DNA from 2 places in the Achromobacter pestifer genome. Region 1 is predicted to be linked to the other one. Evidence: predicted binding sites of a transcription regulator. Region 1 holds the regulator's gene; the other holds the start of a gene.
The links. The regulator HrcA, encoded in region 1, represses chaperone genes, less so after heat shock. The targets are predictions, from matches to a motif close to TTAGCACTCNNNNNNNNNGAGTGCTAA.
Positions count from the first base shown of each region.

Region 2: rpoH (RNA polymerase sigma factor RpoH) is a predicted target of HrcA. The motif match lies at 4,419-4,445, and genes of this name have one in related genera.

Region 1 covers NZ_CP053985.1:1,422,816-1,431,712, forward strand. Annotated here, with positions in the region: gene dnaK (molecular chaperone DnaK) at 1-1,199, opposite strand, end outside; gene FOC84_RS07010 (thioredoxin family protein) at 1,280-1,684, opposite strand; gene grpE (nucleotide exchange factor GrpE) at 1,699-2,256, opposite strand; gene FOC84_RS07020 (hypothetical protein) at 2,487-2,720, opposite strand; gene hemH (ferrochelatase) at 2,710-3,825, opposite strand; gene hrcA (heat-inducible transcriptional repressor HrcA) at 3,871-4,875, opposite strand; gene FOC84_RS07035 (NAD kinase) at 5,017-5,916, shown strand; gene recN (DNA repair protein RecN) at 5,930-7,585, shown strand; gene fur (ferric iron uptake transcriptional regulator) at 7,729-8,148, opposite strand; gene FOC84_RS07050 (outer membrane protein assembly factor BamE) at 8,301-8,837, shown strand; gene dapB (4-hydroxy-tetrahydrodipicolinate reductase) at 8,853-8,897, shown strand, end outside.
Region 2 covers NZ_CP053985.1:2,424,207-2,433,103, forward strand. Annotated here, with positions in the region: gene FOC84_RS11735 (cation:proton antiporter) at 1-2,121, opposite strand, end outside; gene cpdA (3',5'-cyclic-AMP phosphodiesterase) at 2,306-3,145, shown strand; gene rpoH (RNA polymerase sigma factor RpoH) at 3,488-4,372, opposite strand; gene FOC84_RS11750 (hypothetical protein) at 4,588-5,277, opposite strand; gene fghA (S-formylglutathione hydrolase) at 5,371-6,237, opposite strand; gene FOC84_RS11760 (hypothetical protein) at 6,473-7,234, shown strand; gene FOC84_RS11765 (glutamate synthase-related protein) at 7,603-8,897, shown strand, end outside.

The sequences.
Region 1 (8,897 bases):
AGGGACAGGGGAGTGACGTCCAGCAGCAGCACGTCCTTGCGGTCGCCCGACAGCACGGAGCCCTGGATGGCGGCGCCAGCGGCGACGGCTTCATCGGGGTTCACGTCCTTGCGCGGATCCTTGCCGAAGAATTCCTTCACCTTTTCCTGGACCTTGGGCATGCGAGTCATGCCGCCGACCAGGATCACGTCGTCGATGTCGGAAACCTTCACGCCGGCGTCCTTGATGGCCACGCGGCAGGGCTCGATCGTGCGTTCGATCAGTTCTTCGACCAGCGCTTCCAGCTTGGCGCGCGTGATCTTCAGGTTCAGGTGCTTCGGACCCGAGGCATCCGCCGTGATGTACGGCAGGTTGATTTCGGTCTGCTGCGTCGAGGACAGTTCGATCTTGGCCTTTTCGGCGGCTTCCTTCAGGCGCTGCAGGGCCAGCACGTCCTTGGACAGATCAACGCCTTGTTCCTTCTTGAACTCGGCAATGATGTAGTCGATGATGCGCTGGTCGAAGTCTTCGCCGCCCAGGAAGGTGTCGCCGTTGGTCGACAGCACTTCGAACTGCTTTTCGCCATCCACGTCGGCGATTTCGATGATGGACACGTCGAACGTGCCGCCGCCCAGGTCATAGACGGCGATCTTGCGGTCGCCCTTTTCGGTCTTGTCCAGGCCGAACGCCAGCGCGGCAGCGGTAGGTTCGTTGATGATGCGCTTGACTTCCAGGCCGGCGATGCGGCCGGCGTCCTTGGTGGCCTGGCGCTGGCTGTCGTTGAAGTAGGCGGGCACGGTGATGACGGCCTCGGTCACTTCTTCGCCCAGGTAGTCCTCGGCGGTCTTCTTCATCTTGCGCAGCACGTCAGCCGACACTTGGGGAGGCGCCATCTTCTTGCCGCGCACTTCCACCCAGGCGTCGCCGTTGTCGGCGCGGACGATGGCATAAGGCATCAGGTTGATGTCCTTCTGCACAGCCTTTTCTTCAAACTTGCGGCCGATCAGGCGCTTCACCGCGTACAGGGTGTTGCGCGGGTTGGTCACAGCCTGACGCTTGGCCGGCGCGCCCACCAGGGTTTCGCCATCGTCCATGTAGGCAACGATGGAGGGGGTGGTGCGAGTGCCTTCAGCGTTTTCAATGATTTTGACCTGCCCGCCGTCCATGACAGCCACGCAGCTGTTGGTCGTGCCCAGGTCGATGCCAATAATCTTGCTCATGGTCGGTTACCTTGATTGAATCTGTGAAAATAGAGAGAAACTTCTTGTCCCCACATAACTGGGGCTGCCCGAGGGGTTTTTCAAGACGCCTGGCTGGAATTTTCCGCAGCCGCGTCCTGCAGACGGTGGATGGCCGCCGTGAACTGGGGCAACCCGGGCCAACCCGTGATACGGCCCAGCCGCTTGCCGGCCCGGTACAGCACAAAAGTGGGGACGCCATGCAGGGAAAAACGCCTGCCCAGCGCTTCATCCGCGTAGACATCGGCCTCGAACCAGCTCAGGCCCAGTCCCAGCAGCGTGTCCTGATGCAGCAAGGCCGCCTGCTTGAAAAGATTGCAGTTGTAGCAATCCTGGCCCCACAGGAACACGCAACGCAGGTCCGCCCCCGGCGCCTGGACCACCGCCGCGTCGAATCCCTGGGTGTCGACATGACGCATGCCGAACACCTGGAATACCTGGGCGGGGTCGAACCGGGGATCTGTCATGGCGCGCGGCCGGTTCAGCCTTGGCCGGCGGACACCACCACCAACGCCGGACGCAGGGTTCGATCGGTGATGGCATAGCCCTTTTGCAGCAGCTGCACCACGGTATTGGCGGGCTGCTCGGCGGGAATCGACGAAATGGCCTGATGCTGGTGCGGGTCGAACTTGTCGCCCTGCGCCGGCGCGATTTCCTTGAGCAGATTACGCTCGAAGGCGGCCGTCAGCTGCTTGAGCGTGACTTCGACGCCTTCGCGCAGCGTTTCAACGGTCTGGTCAGGCTGGGCCAGTGCGGCTTCCAGGCTGTCCTTGACCGGAACCAGGCTTTCGGCGAACGACTCGATGCCGAACTTGCGCGCCTTGGACACGTCTTCCTGGGCACGGCGGCGCACATTGTCGGCTTCGGCCCGTACGCGCAAGAGCTGGTCCTGCTGCTCATTGACGGTAGCCTGGGCGGCGTCCAGCTGGGCGCGCAACTCGTTCAGCTCGGCCTGCACGGCGTCCTCGGCGGCGGAGGCCGCATCGGCGTTCTGGCCGACTTCGGGCGTCTGATCTACAGGCTCATGGGGTGCCGTCATGGGGAATCCTCCAAAAAGTATGGCTTTCGCAGACATGAATGGGGGCCAATACCCCTATTTCAAGCCCGGGAAAGCAAATATTCCCTGACGGCTCCGGGTAGCAGAGGCACGTGGAATGTAATCAATAATCCGCCCAATTTCTGCCAAATGCCGTCAAATCTAAGACTGCAAGCACGAATTCGGCGTTTTCTGCCACCACCCGGCTAACGGCGGACCGCCGCCGCGGCAGCCTACTTCTTGTGAGGCTGCGCGGGCGCGGCTGGATCGCTAGCGGGAAAACTGTCCTTCAGGGCGCGATCCACGTCCCGGTCCTCGTCGGGCTCGGGGCTGATTGCGATGGGATCGCTGGCGGGAAAGGTCTCGGCGAGCGCCTCGTCCAGTTCGTGTTCCACCTGATCTTCGTCCACAGGGGTGCTGACCTGCCCCTTTTTGACGATTTTTCCAGTCTTGGGATCATGGTGCATGCGCCTTCTCCTTCAAGTCCGTGATTTGCGTGGGCCATCCCTGCAAGTGGCGTGCCACCAGGTCGGCCAGCCCTGCGATCCAGGCAGGATCGTCGTTGATCGCCGGAATGTAGCGAAAGCGCTTGCCGCCGGCCCCGATAAAGGCGTCGCGGCATTCCAGGCTGATCTCTTCCAGGGTTTCCAGACAGTCTGCCACAAAACCCGGACACACCACATCGACCTCGGTCACGCCGGCCGCGGCCAGCGCCTTCAGGGTAGGTTCGGTATAGGGCTCCAGCCAACGGGCGGTGCCGAAGCGGCTCTGGAAGGTCACCTCGATCTGTTCACGCGGCAGCGACAGGCGCTGGGACAGCAGACGCGCCGTGTCCATGCAATCGCGGTAGTAGGGATCACCCAGTTCGATCGAATAGCGCGGCAGGCCATGGAAGCTCATGACCAGCTTCTGCGGCTTGCCGTGCTCCTGCCAGTAGCGCTCGATGCGGCCGGCCAGCGCATCCAGGTAGGCCGGCTCTTCGTGGAAGCGCTTGATGAAGCGCAGTTCGGGTTGATCGCGCAGGCGGCCGGCATGGCGCGTGACCGCGTCCACCACCGTGGCGGTGGTACTGGCGGCGTACTGGGGATAGAGCGGGACGGTCAGGATGCGCTCGCAGCCCTGCCGGCGCAGGCGCGAGACGGCGTCCGGGATCGAGGGGTTGCCGTAGCGCATGCCGAGCTCCACCACGGCGTCGATCCCGGCTTCGGCCAGGGCGGCGCGCACGCCATCGGCCTGGCGCTGGCTGTACACCATCAGCGGCGAGCCTTCCTTCATCCAGACGCCGGCGTAGCGCGGCTCCAGTTTCTTGGGCCGCATGGTCAAGACCAGGCAATGCAGGATGGGCTTCCACAGATAACGCGGAATCTCGATCACGCGCGGGTCGGACAGGAACTCGCCCAGGTACTTGCGTATGTCCTGCTTGCCCGGCGTGTCCGGCGTGCCCAGGTTCACCAGCAGCACGCCGACCTTGCCCGGCCCGCGCGGCGCGGGGTCTTCATCGAAGGGGTCTTCCTGCTCGGGTTCCGGCAGATAGCGCTCAGGCCACAGGTACTTGAACAGGCGAAGAAACACAAACACTCCCCTTCCTCCGCAAGGAGGACGTAGCTTTGGATGGACCTACTGGTTGTGGCTGAGGGCGTTGGACAGCAAGCGCGCCGTGATATCCACGATGGGAATGACGCGTTCGTAGGCCATGCGCGTGGGACCGATCACGCCCAGCGTGCCCACGACCTTGCCGTCCACGCCGTAAGGCGCGGTGATGACCGAGACCTCTTCCATCGGCACCAGCTGTGAATCGCCGCCGATGTAGATCTGCACGCCCTGGGCGCGGGTGGACACGTCCAGCAGCTGCAGCAGGTCGGTCTTTTTCTCGAACAGCGAGAACATCTTGCGCAGGCGGTCCATGTCGGACGCGATGTCGGTCACGTCCAGCAGCTTGCGCTCTCCGGAGATGACCATGGCGTCGCCGTCCTCGGCGGCTTCCGCGCTGGCTTCGACCGCGGCCTGCATCAGGCGCGAGATGTCTTCGCGCAGTTGCGCCAATTCGGTGGACAGGGTCTGCCGCACCGCGTTGAAGGACTTGCCGGCGAAATGCATGTTGAAGAAATTGCCGGCTTCCAGCAATTCCGCCTCGGCATAGTCGCGCTGGACGAAAAGGATGCGGTTCTGCACGTCGCCGTCGGGCGTGACGATGATGAGCAGCACGCGCTTGTCGGACAGGCGGATGAATTCGATCTGGCGGAACACCTGCGCGCGCTTGGGCGTCAGCACCACGCCGGCGAACTGGGTCAGGTTGGACAGCAAGGCCGCCGCGGCGTTGACGGCGCGCGTGGGTTCGGCGGCTGCCAGCATCTCGCCCATGTTGTGCGGTTCGAGCTGGTAGGACTGCACCGCCAGCAGCGAATCGACGAACATGCGGTAGCCCCGCGGCGTGGGAACGCGGCCGGCGGAGGTGTGCGGGCTGTGGATCAGGCCCAGTTCTTCGAGGTCCGCCATCACATTGCGGATCGTGGCCGGGGACAAGTCGAAAACTTTCGATAGCGTCCGCGAGCCGACTGGCTGCCCATCGGCGATATAGCGTTCGATCAACGCTTTCAGTAGTGCGCGTGCGCGGTCATCCATAGCAAGTATTTTAGGGAATCTTTTTCAATTGAGGCGATTTTTGTCCCGCAAGCCCATATGCGGCCCCATATAATCGGCTAAACCGCCCATTCCGGGCAGGTTTCGGCTTCTGGTCTGGCCTTTCTTGATACGCAAGCAGCCATGCATTTTCCTACCGTAGCCCTGATCGGCAGATACCAGGACACCGGCCTGGACACACCGCTGAGAGCACTCGCCCACGCGCTGACGCAAGCGGGCCGGCAGGTGCTCATCGATGCGGACACGGCGCGCAATACCGGACTGACCGAATACCCCGTCGCCACGCTCGAGGAAATCGGCAAGACCGCGTCGCTGGCCGTGGTCATGGGCGGCGACGGCACCGTGCTGGGCGCAAGCCGCCACCTCGCTCCCTATGGCATGCCGCTGGTCGGCATCAACCACGGGCGCCTGGGTTTCATCACCGACATCGCGCTGCAGGACGCGCACGGCGCCCTGGCGCGCGTGCTCGAAGGCAGCTTCCAGATCGAGGAACGCATGCTGCTGGAAGGCAGCGTGTGGCGCGGCGACCAGAAAATGTATTCCGCGTCCGCCCTGAACGACGTCGTGCTGAACCGCGCGGGACGCGGCGGCATGATCGAAGTGCGGGTGGAGCTGGACGGCGCCTTCATGTACACGCAGCGCGCCGACGGCCTGATCATCGCCACGCCCACGGGCTCCACCGCGTACGCGCTGTCGGCCAACGGCCCCATCCTGCATCCGGGCATGAACGCCATGGTGCTGGTGCCCGTGGCGCCGCAAACGCTGTCCAACCGCCCCATCGTCATTCCCGACAGCGGCGTGCTGAACATGACGCTCACGGCCATGGGCCGCGTGGAGGTCGGCGCCAGCGTGCATTTCGACATGCAGACCTGGTCCGACCTGCAGCCGGGCGACCGCATCGTCGTGCAGCGCGCGCCCTATACCATCCGCTTCGTGCATCCCGAAGGCTACAGTTTCTTCTCCACCCTGCGCCGCAAGCTGCACTGGAACCTGATGCCCGAAGCCTCCGACAACGTAGAGTAGTAAGCGCCCCGACATGCTGCGCACCCTGCATATCCGCGACTTCGTCATCGTCGAACAGACCGAGATCCATTTCGGCCCCGGCTTCACCGTCTTTTCCGGCGAAACCGGCGCGGGAAAATCCATACTGGTGGACGCGCTGGCGCTCGCGCTGGGCGAGCGCGGCGACGCCAGCATGCTGCGCGAAGGCGCGCCGCGCGCCGACATCACCGCGGTCTTCGATACGCCCAAAGGGCTGATCGCCTGGCTGCAAGAGCGCCAGATCGACGCCGACACGGAGCTATCCTTGCGCCGCGTCATCGACGCCCAGGGCCGCAGCCGCGCCTATATCAACGGCACGCCCGCCACCGTGGCGCAATTGCGCGAACTGGGCGACAGCCTGGTCGACATCCATGGCCAGCACGCGCACCAGAGCCTGATGCGCGCCGACGCCCAGCGCGACCTGCTGGATGCCCACGGCGGCCATGGCGAACTGCGCAACGCGGTCGGCCAGGCCTGGAAGCAATGGCGCGCGCTGGCACGCCAGCTGGAATCCGCCGAAAAGGACGCCGCCAGCCTGGCCACCGAGCGCGACCGCCTGCAATGGCAGGTCGACGAACTCGATCAGCTGAATCTCGGCCCCGACGAATGGGATGCGCTGCAGTCCGAGCACACGCGCCTGTCGCATTCGCAATCCCTGCTGGATGGCGCCACGCAGATCCTCGAAGCCCTGGACGGCGAAGGCGATTCCGCGCACCACCGGCTCACCTCGGCGAACCACCGCATCCAGCAGATGCTGCGCCATGATCCCGGCCTGCAGGGCGTGTACGACGAACTGGAATCCGCCCGCATCGCCGTGAGCGAGGCCGTGTCGGACCTGAACAACTACGTCAGCCGCGTCGACCTCGATCCGCGGCGGCTCGTGACCGTCGAAGCCCGGCTGGGCCTGGTGTTCGAAACAGGCCGCAAATTCCGTGTCGAGCCCGACGCGCTTTGCGAGCTGCGCGACACGCTGCATGCCCAGCTCAAGGCGCTGCAAGCCGCGGGCGACATCGATGCCCTGCGCGCCCAGACGCAGGCCGCGCAGGCGCAGTACGACGCCACGGCCGCCAAACTGACGACGGCGCGCCGCAAGGTCGCCAAGGACCTGGGCAAGCAGGTCACGCAGGCCATGCAGACGCTGGCCATGCAAGGCGGCAAATTCGAGCCCACGCTGGCCGAATCGGCGCCGTCCGCGCAGGGCAACGAGCAGGTCGAATTCCTGGTGGCCGGCCATGCCGGGACCACGCCGCGTCCGCTGGCCAAGGTGGCCTCGGGCGGTGAACTGTCGCGGATTTCGCTGGCGCTGTCCGTGATTGCCAGCCGCGCCGCGCGCGTGCCCACCCTGATCTTCGACGAAGTCGACAGCGGCGTGGGCGGCGCGGTGGCCGAGGCCGTCGGCAAGCTGCTGCGCGAGCTCGGCGAACGCCACCAGGTGCTGTGCGTGACCCACCTGCCCCAGGTCGCCGCCTGCGCCAACAATCAGTTCCTGGTCAGCAAGGCCGAATCGCGCGGCGTCACCCGCTCCAGCATCGAAGAGCTGGACGCCTCCGCCCGCGTCGAGGAAATCGCGCGCATGCTGGGCGGCATCAAGCTCACCGCCACCACCCGCGAACACGCCCGCGAAATGCTGGAAGGCTTCGGGCAAGACTGAACTGCCGGCCTGCCTTTTGAAGGCGGCCCTCCGGCAGAAAAAGGGTCGATTCCCGCCATAAAAAAATCCCCTTCAACTTGAAGGGGATTTGGATCTCACTTGCCCGCCGCGAGCGTAGCCGCGGGCCGTCCGATAGGGCCGGATCAGCGGCCCTTCATGCAGCTGCCGCAAATGCCGTACAACACCATGGCGTGGCTTTCCAACGCGAAGGAGTTGTCCTTGGCAATCTTTTGCTGGCGCTTTTCGATCTCGGGGTCCGAAAACTCGACCACCTTGCCGCAATTCGTGCAGATCAGGTGATCGTGGTGATCGCCATCGTTGAGCTCGAACACCGCCTTGCCGCTGTCGAACTGGCTGCGGGCAAGGATGCCGGCCTGTTCGAACTGGGTCAGGACGCGGTAGACCGTAGCCAGCCCGATTTCGACGTTTTCGCCGATCAGGGCGCGATAGACGTCTTCGGCGCTCAGGTGCCGTTGATCCGATTTCCGGAAAATATCAAGAATTTTCAGGCGAGGGAACGTCGCCTTCAAACCCATGTTCTTCAGTTCGCTTTGGTCGCTCATGGTGTAATCGCTCTCCGTCCGCGTTGGCATGGGCAGGATAGGTTCACCGCGAGCCGGCTCACCGAAATCATGCCGCCACGCGGAACTATCCTTATGAAACCTTTATGATAACGGTTTTGTCTGCTTCCAAATAATAGGGGCGCGTAGTGTCCATGATTGCACGAATTCCCTCCCGCTCGCTGAAGACCGGCCTGATGGTGGCCGCCCTGGCCGTCGCCCTGGCCGGATGCTCGGGGGACAAGTGGGGCTTCCCCTACAAGGCCGGCGTCCAGCAAGGAAACTGGATCACCCAGGAGCAGGTCGCCCTGCTGCAGCCCGGCATGACGCGCGAACAGGTGCGCTTCGCCCTGGGCAGCCCGACGCTGACCAGCGTACTGCACGCCAACCGCTGGGACTACCCCTACTACTTCAAGCCCGGCTACGGCGAAGCCCAGGAACGCAAATTCACCGTCTGGTTCGAAAACGACCGGCTGACCCGCTGGGAAGGCGACAAGCAGCCTGACCTGCAGCCCTACCAGATCAACACGCCCAACGCCGTCGCCGACGAAAAGGCGGACAAGCGCCTCACGGAAGACGAGGCGCGCCAGAAGGAAGAGGCAGACCAGCTCAAGCGCGACTCCGCCGCTCCGGTCAGCCCCCTGAACCAGTATCCTGGCCAGCCCGGCAACGCCCCCGAGCCGCTCAAGTAACACCAAGGATTATCTATGCGTATTGCAATTGCCGGCGCCAGCGGCCGTATGGGCCAGATG
Region 2 (8,897 bases), 1.0 Mb from region 1:
CAGGCCTTCGAACAGCGGCACGCGCTTGATCAGCTCGGCCGCGCTCATTTCGATGTCCAGCGGCGGGTGCTTGTCGATGTGGGCCCAGCGGCTCTCCAACTGCGCCATCAGGTCCGCGTAGACCTCGCCGCTGATCAGGAACTGCTCAAGCATGTCGCGGTAGCGGATGCGCTCCATTTCGCGGGCCACACGGCCCAGGTAGCTTTCCTGCAGCCACTGGGCGTAGGACGGATATTGCAGGTTCAGGGCCTGCATGGCGTTTTCGATCAGGTCCAGGCGGCGCTGGTGCAGCGACACGATGCGCTGCGTGGCTTCCTCGCCCAGCAGGGGCGTGATCTGTTCGCGCGCGAAGGCAATCAGGCGCTGCGCCACCGACCGCTTGCTCATCAGGTTGGCGAAGCGCTGGCCCAGTTCGCGCGCCAGCCAGCTCTGGAAGCCGAACACGTAATGCACGCGCAGGGCCAATCGGAACCCTGTGGAATAGCGCACGTCGGCGACGATGGCGCGTTCGAAGCCCGGGATGCCGCCCAGCCGGATCGCGTCCTCCAGCCGTTCCGCCCGCGCCAGCAGGGTTTCCGCCATGCGCCAGTCCACGATCTGCGCCTTCAGGATGTCGAAGAACATTTCCTCTTCGCGCTGGGCCACGATGGCCAGGCCCACCCCCACGCGCTGGTCGTCCGTCATCTGGCTGACCTGGCCGTCGTGCACGCTGGCCAGGCTGGCGTCAAACACGGAGCGGATGCGGTCGCGGACCTCGGTGCCGATATGCTCGGACCGGGCGACCTCTTCGGTCTTGCCCTGCAGGTCTTCCAGCGCCACGGCCAGGGCCTGGTTGCGGATGGTGCGCTCCACCGGCGACAACTGGTTCAGGCCCAGCATGCGGATCAGCGGGCGCAGGCTGATGCCGTTGATGAACAGGGTCAGCAGCACGTAGCTGGTGGTGGCCACCGCGATGAACTGGCGCGCCTCTTCGGCCACCCCGGTCTGCTCCGTGACCGCCAGCGCCAGCGCCAGCGACACGGCGCCGCGCAGGCCGCCCCACAGCATGACCACCTTGTAGGGGTTGCTGACCTTGGTCCCCAGCCGGGTCAGCCCCAGCAAGGGCAACAGGCCGAAGACGACGATGGCGCGCGCGACCAGCGTGGCCACGAACACCACGGCGACCAGCACCAGCTCCTGCCAATCGGCGGCCGCCATCAGCTTGGGGATCAGCATGGCCGCGAACAGGAAAATCAGCGAGTTGGCCCAGAACCCGAACTGCTCCCAGGCGCTGGACAGGTACTCGAAGGTGGTGGGCGACATGCGCGTGCGGCCGGTGGATCCCACCACCAGGCCGGCGATCACCGTGGCAACCACGCCCGACACGTTCAGATAGTGCTCGGAAATGAAGAAGGACAGATAGGCCAGCGTCAACGTCAGCGTGATTTCCGCGGTGGGAAAGCCGCGCAGCCAGGCGAACAGGAAGCAGGCCAGCCGGCCCATGGCGAAGCCGGCCACGCCGCCGCCGATGAAGTGCACGACGAAGTCGTTGAAAACGCCGCTGGCGGTGAGTTCGCCGTGGCCGCCCAGCACGGCCAGCAGCACCGAGTACAAGGCGATGGAGGCTGCGTCGTTGAACAGGCTTTCGCCTTCGACCAGCGTGGTCAGGCGCTTGGGCGCGCCCACTTCGCGGAAGATGCCCACCACCGCCACGGGATCGGTGGTGGCGACGATGGCGCCCAGCAGCAGGCAGACCACCAGGCCGTAGGGCGAGATGGCGTCCAGCGTGACCCCGACCACCACGGTGCAGACCACCACGGCCACGATGGCCATCATGAGGATGGGGCCGATGTCGTCCATCAGGCGCCGCACGTTCATGGACAGCGCGGTCTCGAACAAGAGCACCGGCAGGAACACCATCAGGAAGGTTTCGGAGGAAATCTCGAAGCGTTCCAGCGAATCCAGGAAGTCGCCGATCCAGCTGGGCGCCCAGCCGTGCACGTGCACGATGATGCCGAGCAGACAGCCGACGATGGCCAGCAGCACCGAGTAGGGCAGCTTGAGGCGTCCGGCCAGGGGCGGCATGAAACAGACCAGCGTCAGCAGACCTGCCAGGCCGAATACGAGAAAACCTACATCCATGTTCTGTGGGCGGAGCTTGTGTGAAGTTCCACAAGAATAGCGGCTTTTTCCTTCAGGTCCGGGGCGGAAACCATCAGGAATCGTGGAGAATGCACGTTTCGTTACCCCAATGCGGACATGCGATACGCGCCGCGCCACGTTTTTTGGGTAATGTGGAATCGCACAAACTTTGCAGGAGCGGCACTTGGCCCGGATCCACTCCCTGACCCGGCGCGACGACGCGCCCGCCATGCTGGTCCAGCTGACTGACAGCCATCTGTTCGGCGAGCCGGAAACCTCGATGCTGGGCGTCAACACGGACGCCAGCCTGCGCGCGGTGCTGCGCCAGATCGAGGCGGACGGCAAGCACCCCGATCTGCTGCTGGCTACTGGCGACATGTCCCAGGACGGCGAGGCCGAGGCCTATCGCCGGCTGGCGCGCGTCCTGTCCGAGGCGCCCGCGCTGGAACGGGCCAGCATCCGCTGCCTGCCGGGCAACCATGACCTGCCGGCCGTGATGCGCCAGGAATTGCCGCAATGGTCGGTTCCGGTGACCGACGTGGGCGCCTGGCGCGTGGTGGCGCTGGACACCACCGTGCCCGGCTCCAATGCCGGCCATCTGCCCGCGAGCCAGCTCGATCTGCTGGAGGCCGCGCTGGCCGAGACCCCGGGCCGCCACACGCTGATCGCCATGCATCACAACCCCATGCAGATCGACAGCCACTGGCACGATTCGATGATGATCGACAACCCGCAGGCCCTGTTCAAGCTGCTGACGCGCTGGCCGCAGGTCCGCGTGCTGCTGTGGGGCCATGTGCACCATGAGTTCGACCGCCGCCGCCACAACCTGCGCCTGCTGGCCACGCCGTCGACCTGCTTCCAGTTCAGCATCCGCGACGGCAAGCACGTGGTGGACAACATGGCGCCCGGCTACCGCTGGATCAAGCTATACCAGGACGGTTCGATGGCGACGGGCGTGCGGCGCGTGCAGGACGCGCTGTGGCATGGGGCCAGGACGGCTGCCGACAACGCCCAGGCGGCCTAGGCAGGCCGTTCTTCGCCCTGGCGGCGAACGGCGTTCGCCGAGCCCTCCCTCTGCCAGCGCAAAGCGCGCGCGCATAAAAAACGGGGCACCAGGTATGCATGGTGCCCCGCAAGCATCCGTCTCATAGGGGAGGGGAAAGAGGAGAAGCCGAGACGGATGACAAGACTGCTAACCGAAGTTCGCGGTCTACATGAAGTTAGGCGGTGCGATCCTCATTAAGTTTCTTGCGCCGCGCAAATTTTCCGCTCGAATTTGTATCAATTTATTCACGCGCCGCCGCCGTGCGCCGGAAAAGCAAAAGGGCCGCTATCCAGCGGCCCTTTCGTGGTCCATCGAGGCGCCTCAAGACGCGAGGTTGCCGCGCATCTTCTTCAAGGCGGCCGCTTCGATCTGACGGATGCGCTCGGCCGACACGCCGAACTCCTGCGCCAGTTCGTGCAGCGTGGCGCCGCCGTCGTCCTGCAGCCAGCGGGCCTCGACGATGCGGCGCGAACGCGGATCCAGCGCTTGCAGCGCGTCGGTCAGGCCGGCGCTTTGCAGCTGGTCGCGCGCGGCGCGCTCCAGCACCCGGGTGGGTTCCTGGCGGCCTTCGTCGGACAGGTAGGCGATGGGCGCGTAGCTGTCATCGTCATCGTCCTGGTTTTCCAGCGACATGTCGCGGCCGGACAGGCGTACTTCCATTTCGCTCACGTCTTCGCGGCGCACGTTCAGTTCGCGCGCGATGTGGTCGACCTGGTCCGGATCCAGCGTCTGGCCGTCGGGACGCATGCTGCGCAGATTGAAGAACAGCTTGCGCTGGGCCTTGGTGGTCGCGACCTTCACCAGACGCCAGTTGCGGATGATGTACTCGTGGATTTCGGCCTTGATCCAGTGCACGGCGAACGACACCAGGCGCACGCCGCGCTCGGGGTCGAAGCGCTTGACGGCCTTCATCAGGCCGACGTTGCCTTCCTGAATGAGATCGGCATGCGGCAATCCGTAGCCCAGGTACTGGCGGGCCACCGACACCACCAGGCGCAGGTGCGACAGAATCAGTTCGCGCGCGGCGCCCAGGTCTTCCTGGTCGCGCAGGCGGCGACCAAGCTCGGTTTCACGTTCCGCGGACAGGACCGGCAGGCGGTTGACCGAGGAGATATAAGCGTCGATCGTGCCAAGTGCGCCCGGATTGGCAATGGCCAACGCCAGGGCGTTGCCGGAAGCGGCCAACGAGGTACTGGGTTGCTTCATAGCGGGGATCTCCGGATGGCGAAGGGATAACGACATGGATTCGATGTTAGCACTCTAGTATTGGGAGTGCTAATTCGACTATTGCGGCGCGTCAAAGTTTCCTTCGGCGATATATGTCCCCGTTTATTTTTTTGGAGCGGGGCGCCGCTTTGGGGACAAGCGCACGCTGCTGGCGGATGGCCAGCCCCTGCATTCGGGCGCGGCTGCGACTTGCCCTACCAGCCCAGGCGCTTCAGGCCCTCGGCCGTGGCCTCGCCGTCGGGCCGCACGAACAGCGCTCCGCGCGGATCCAGCAGCACCTGATAGCGGGCGCCGTCGAACAGCGGCATATATGCGGCGCTGCCGAATTGGACATCGACGAACGGGAACCAGTTCGGGAAATTCTTCTTCAGCGATGCCAGGTCCGGCGCCGGCCAATCATCCAGCGCGTGGACCGAGCGCGTGGCGGAGGCCTCGCGCGCCGCATCGCTATAGCGGCCAGACAGGCGTTCCAGCCGGTACAGCGGCGGCACACCGGCCATCAGCGCCGGCAGGCGCCAGCGCACAACGCGAGCATCGATCTGCCACTGGTCCCCATAAAGGACGTACTGCTTGCTCCCGGTGCCGGGCGCGCTGGCGTTGACCTGGAACTGGCCGTCGGCCACCTGGCGCACTTCGATGCGAGCGACCGGCTCGTCGGTCGTCAGGCGGAAGAACTGCACCAACGACAGCGCCAGCAGGCCCGACACGCATCCCAGCAGCACCAGCATCAGGCCGAACAGGCGACGCACCGGGCGGAACTGGAACATCCGGCGGCCGCGCTCGTCGCGCGGGCCGCCGCGGCCCAGCAGCATGACGATGCCGGGCAGCAGGACCACGACGGCGCCCAGCAGTATCCAGGCGAAGGGAGCGATTCCGTTGACCAAATCAGGCGTTCCTATTGAGCACAGACCGCAGGCGGCGCGCCGGGGCGCGCAGGCAGCCTGCCGCGGCAGGCCCGCCAGTATAGAAGCGCGCCTTCAGGGCGCCGGTTTTCCAAGCCGCTCGACGTGAAACCGGATGTGATCCTCGATGAACGTCGAGATGAAGTAGTAGCCGTGGTCGTAGCCCGGCTGGCGCCGCAGCTCCAGCGGCTGGCCGGCAGCGGCGCAGGCCGCCTCGAATACCTCGGGATACAACTGTTCGGCCAGGAACTGATCCGACTCGCCCTGATCGATCAGGATGCCGGCGGGAAACGGCTGCACGGCGCTGCGCATCAGCGCCGAGGCGTCATAGGCGGCCCAGTCCTCGACCTTGTCGCCCAGATAGGCGCCGAACGCCTTCTTGCCCCAGGGGCACTGGCTGGGCGCGGCGATGGGCGCAAACGCGGAAACCGAGCGGAACTTGCCGGGGTTGCGCAGCGCCAGCACGAGCGCGCCGTGGCCGCCCATGGAGTGGCCAAAGATGCCGGTACGCGACGCGTCGCCGGGCAGGGCGTCGCCCGTGACAATGCCGTGCAATTCCTGCGTCACGTAGCTGTACATGCGGTAGTGGCCGCGCCACGCGGGGGTGGTGGCGTCCACATAGAAGCCCGCGCCGGTGCCCAAGTCCCAGCTTTCGTCCTCGCCCGCCACGTTGGCGCCACGCGGGCTGGTGTCCGGGGCGACCAGCATGACGCCGAGCTCGGCGGCCAGGCGCTGGGCGCCCGCCTTGATCATGAAGGTCTCTTCCGTGCAGGTCAGGCCCGCCAGATAGAACAGCACCGGCACCGGGCCTTGTTCGGCCTGCGGCGGAATGTAGACGGAGAAACGCATGGGCAGGCCGATCTCCGCGGACGCGTGGCGGTAATAGCGCTGCCAGCCGCCGAAGCAGCGATGCTGCGAAATGAGTTCCAGGGCGACTGCCATTGCTTTCCTCCGGTCGAAATGATGGGCAAAAACGTCCCGCGGATTAGGGGATATCCACGGTACGACGTTCCGTCGCCGAATGTTAACCTGGGCTTTATGGGGTACGAACGACAGAAAAAAAAGCGATTTCCTGCCCTGACCATGATCACGGGACTTGACCAGCGCCCACCGTGGCACTATTTATATACCGTGAGCGAAGACAACCCGTTCTTCCAAATACGCAAGTCCTGACACTATGGCCCGTCTGCCCCGTCTGTACGCCCCTGGGCTGCCCCAACTGGTGCAGGCCAACTTCATCCAGCCGCTGGCGGCGCCGTCGCAACCCGCGCCGGCCGACATCCTGAACCAACTGGCTACGTGGCTGGGCGAATCCGCCCAACGCCACCGCGTCTCGGTTCACGGCTGGCTGCTTGCCAACGACCGCATCCTGCTGCTGGCCACGCCCGCGGACGAGGAAGGCCTGCCGCGCCTGATGCAGACGCTGGGCCGCAACCTCGCGGCGCGCCTGCGCGGCGGCCGGGTCTTTGCAGGCCGCTACCGGTCCGCCTTGCTGGAGCCGGGCGCCTGGGTACTGCCGTCGCTGGTCTGGCTCGAAACCTATCCAGTGCGTAGCGGCGCCTCGCAGGATCCCGATTCCTGGCCCTGGTCCTCCGCGTCCAGCCATACCGGCAACACCACCGCCGCTCCCGCGCAATGGCAGTCGGACCACGCGGACTACTGGGCCTGCGGCAATACCCCGTTCGACCGCCAGGCCAATTACCGCAAGCGCTTGCAGGACGGCCTGTCGCGCGAAGAAACCCAGCGCATCGACCAGGCCGTCTCCGGACAATGGGCGCTGGGCGGTCCCGCTTTCATCGCCAGCCTGGCCCATACCGCCAGCCGCCGGGTCGCCCCCGGCCAGCGCGGACGTCCGCGCAAGAAGCCGGCCGCTGCATCGTCCGATGCAGAGCCAAGTTCCGCGCCTCCCACCACGACGCCTACGTCGACCTCTTCCTGATTGCGGACCCGCCTGTACGGCGGGTTCTTCATTTTTTCCGACCGCGGCGACGCAGGTCGGCGGATGCATTTGCATTTCCGCAACGCCAAGCATCGCTTCAGGCCTGCCAGATTCCCGATTAAATTAGGGACATATAAAGAGAAAAATGCTCATTTCCCGGATGCGGGCGCACCCTCCTGGTGCACACCCCTCTGGTAAACCCCGCGTGGCGCGGCTCTTGATGCGTCACCGAATTAATGCAGAATGACAAGCCTTATATATAAAAGGGGACACACCCTATTTATTTATATTGCACCCTACTCATGGCGGGGGTATTGTCCGTCTCCTGCACTGCAACATTACGACGCAGGCCCACTGCGGAGCGCGCCATGCCCCAAATTACCCCGATCGACTCCTGTCCCCCGCCCAAGGCGACCCCCATCGATGCCAGCCGCATCGGACTGCCTGCCGCCCAGGGCCTGTACAACCCCAAGAACGAGCATGACGCCTGCGGCGTCGGCTTCGTGGCCCACATCAAGGGCAAGAAAAGCCACGCCATCATCCAGCAGGGTCTGAAGATCCTGGAAAACCTGGACCACCGCGGCGCGGTCGGCGCGGACAAGCTGATGGGCGACGGCGCCGGCATCCTGATCCAGATCCCCGACACGCTCTACCGCGACGAACTCGGCCATCAAGGCATCACGCTGCCGCCTCCTGGCGAGTACGGCGTGGCCATGGTGTTCCTGCCCAAGGAAACGGCCTCGCGCCTGGCTTGCGAACAGGAACTGGAGCGCTCGGTGCGCGCCGAAGGCCAGGTCGTCCTGGGCTGGCGCGACGTGCCGGTGGACGTCGACATGCCCATGTCGCCCACCGTGCGCGACTGCGAGCCCGTGATCCGCCAGCTGTTCATCGGCCGCGGCGCCGACGTAATGGTGCCGGACGCGCTGGAGCGCAAGCTGTACGTGATCCGCAAGACCGCCAGCCACGCCATCCAGAACATGCATCTGGCGCACGGCAAGGAATACTTCGTGCCCTCGGCCTCGGTACGCACCGTGGTCTACAAGGGCCTGCTGTTGGCCGACCAGGTCGGCCGCTACTACCGCGACCTGGCCGATACCCGCACGGTGTCGGCGCTGGCGCTGGTGCACCAGCGCTTCTCGACCAACACCTTCCCCGCCTGGCCGCTGGCCCACCCGTACCGCATGATCGCCCACAACGGCGAAATCAACACGGTCAAGGGCAACTTCAACTGGCTGCGCGCGCGCGAAGGCATGATGCAGTCGGCCGTGCTGGGCGACGACCTGAAGAAGCTGTACCCCATCGTCTACGAAGGCCAGTCGGACACCGCCACGTTCGACAACTGCCTGGAACTGCTGGTGAATTCGGGCTACTCGCTGGCCCACGCCATGATGATGATGATCCCGGAAGCCTGGGAACAGCACACGCAGATGGACGAAAGCCGCCGCGCTTTCTACGAATACCACGCCGCCATGATGGAGCCGTGGGACGGCCCCGCCGCGGTCGCGTTCACCGATGGCCGCCAGATCGGCGCCACGCTGGACCGCAACGGCCTGCGCCCGGCCCGCTACCTGGTCACCGATGACGACATGGTCATCCTGGCTTCGGAAGCCGGCACGCTGTCCATCCCCGAAAACCGCATCGTCAAGAAGTGGCGCCTGCAGCC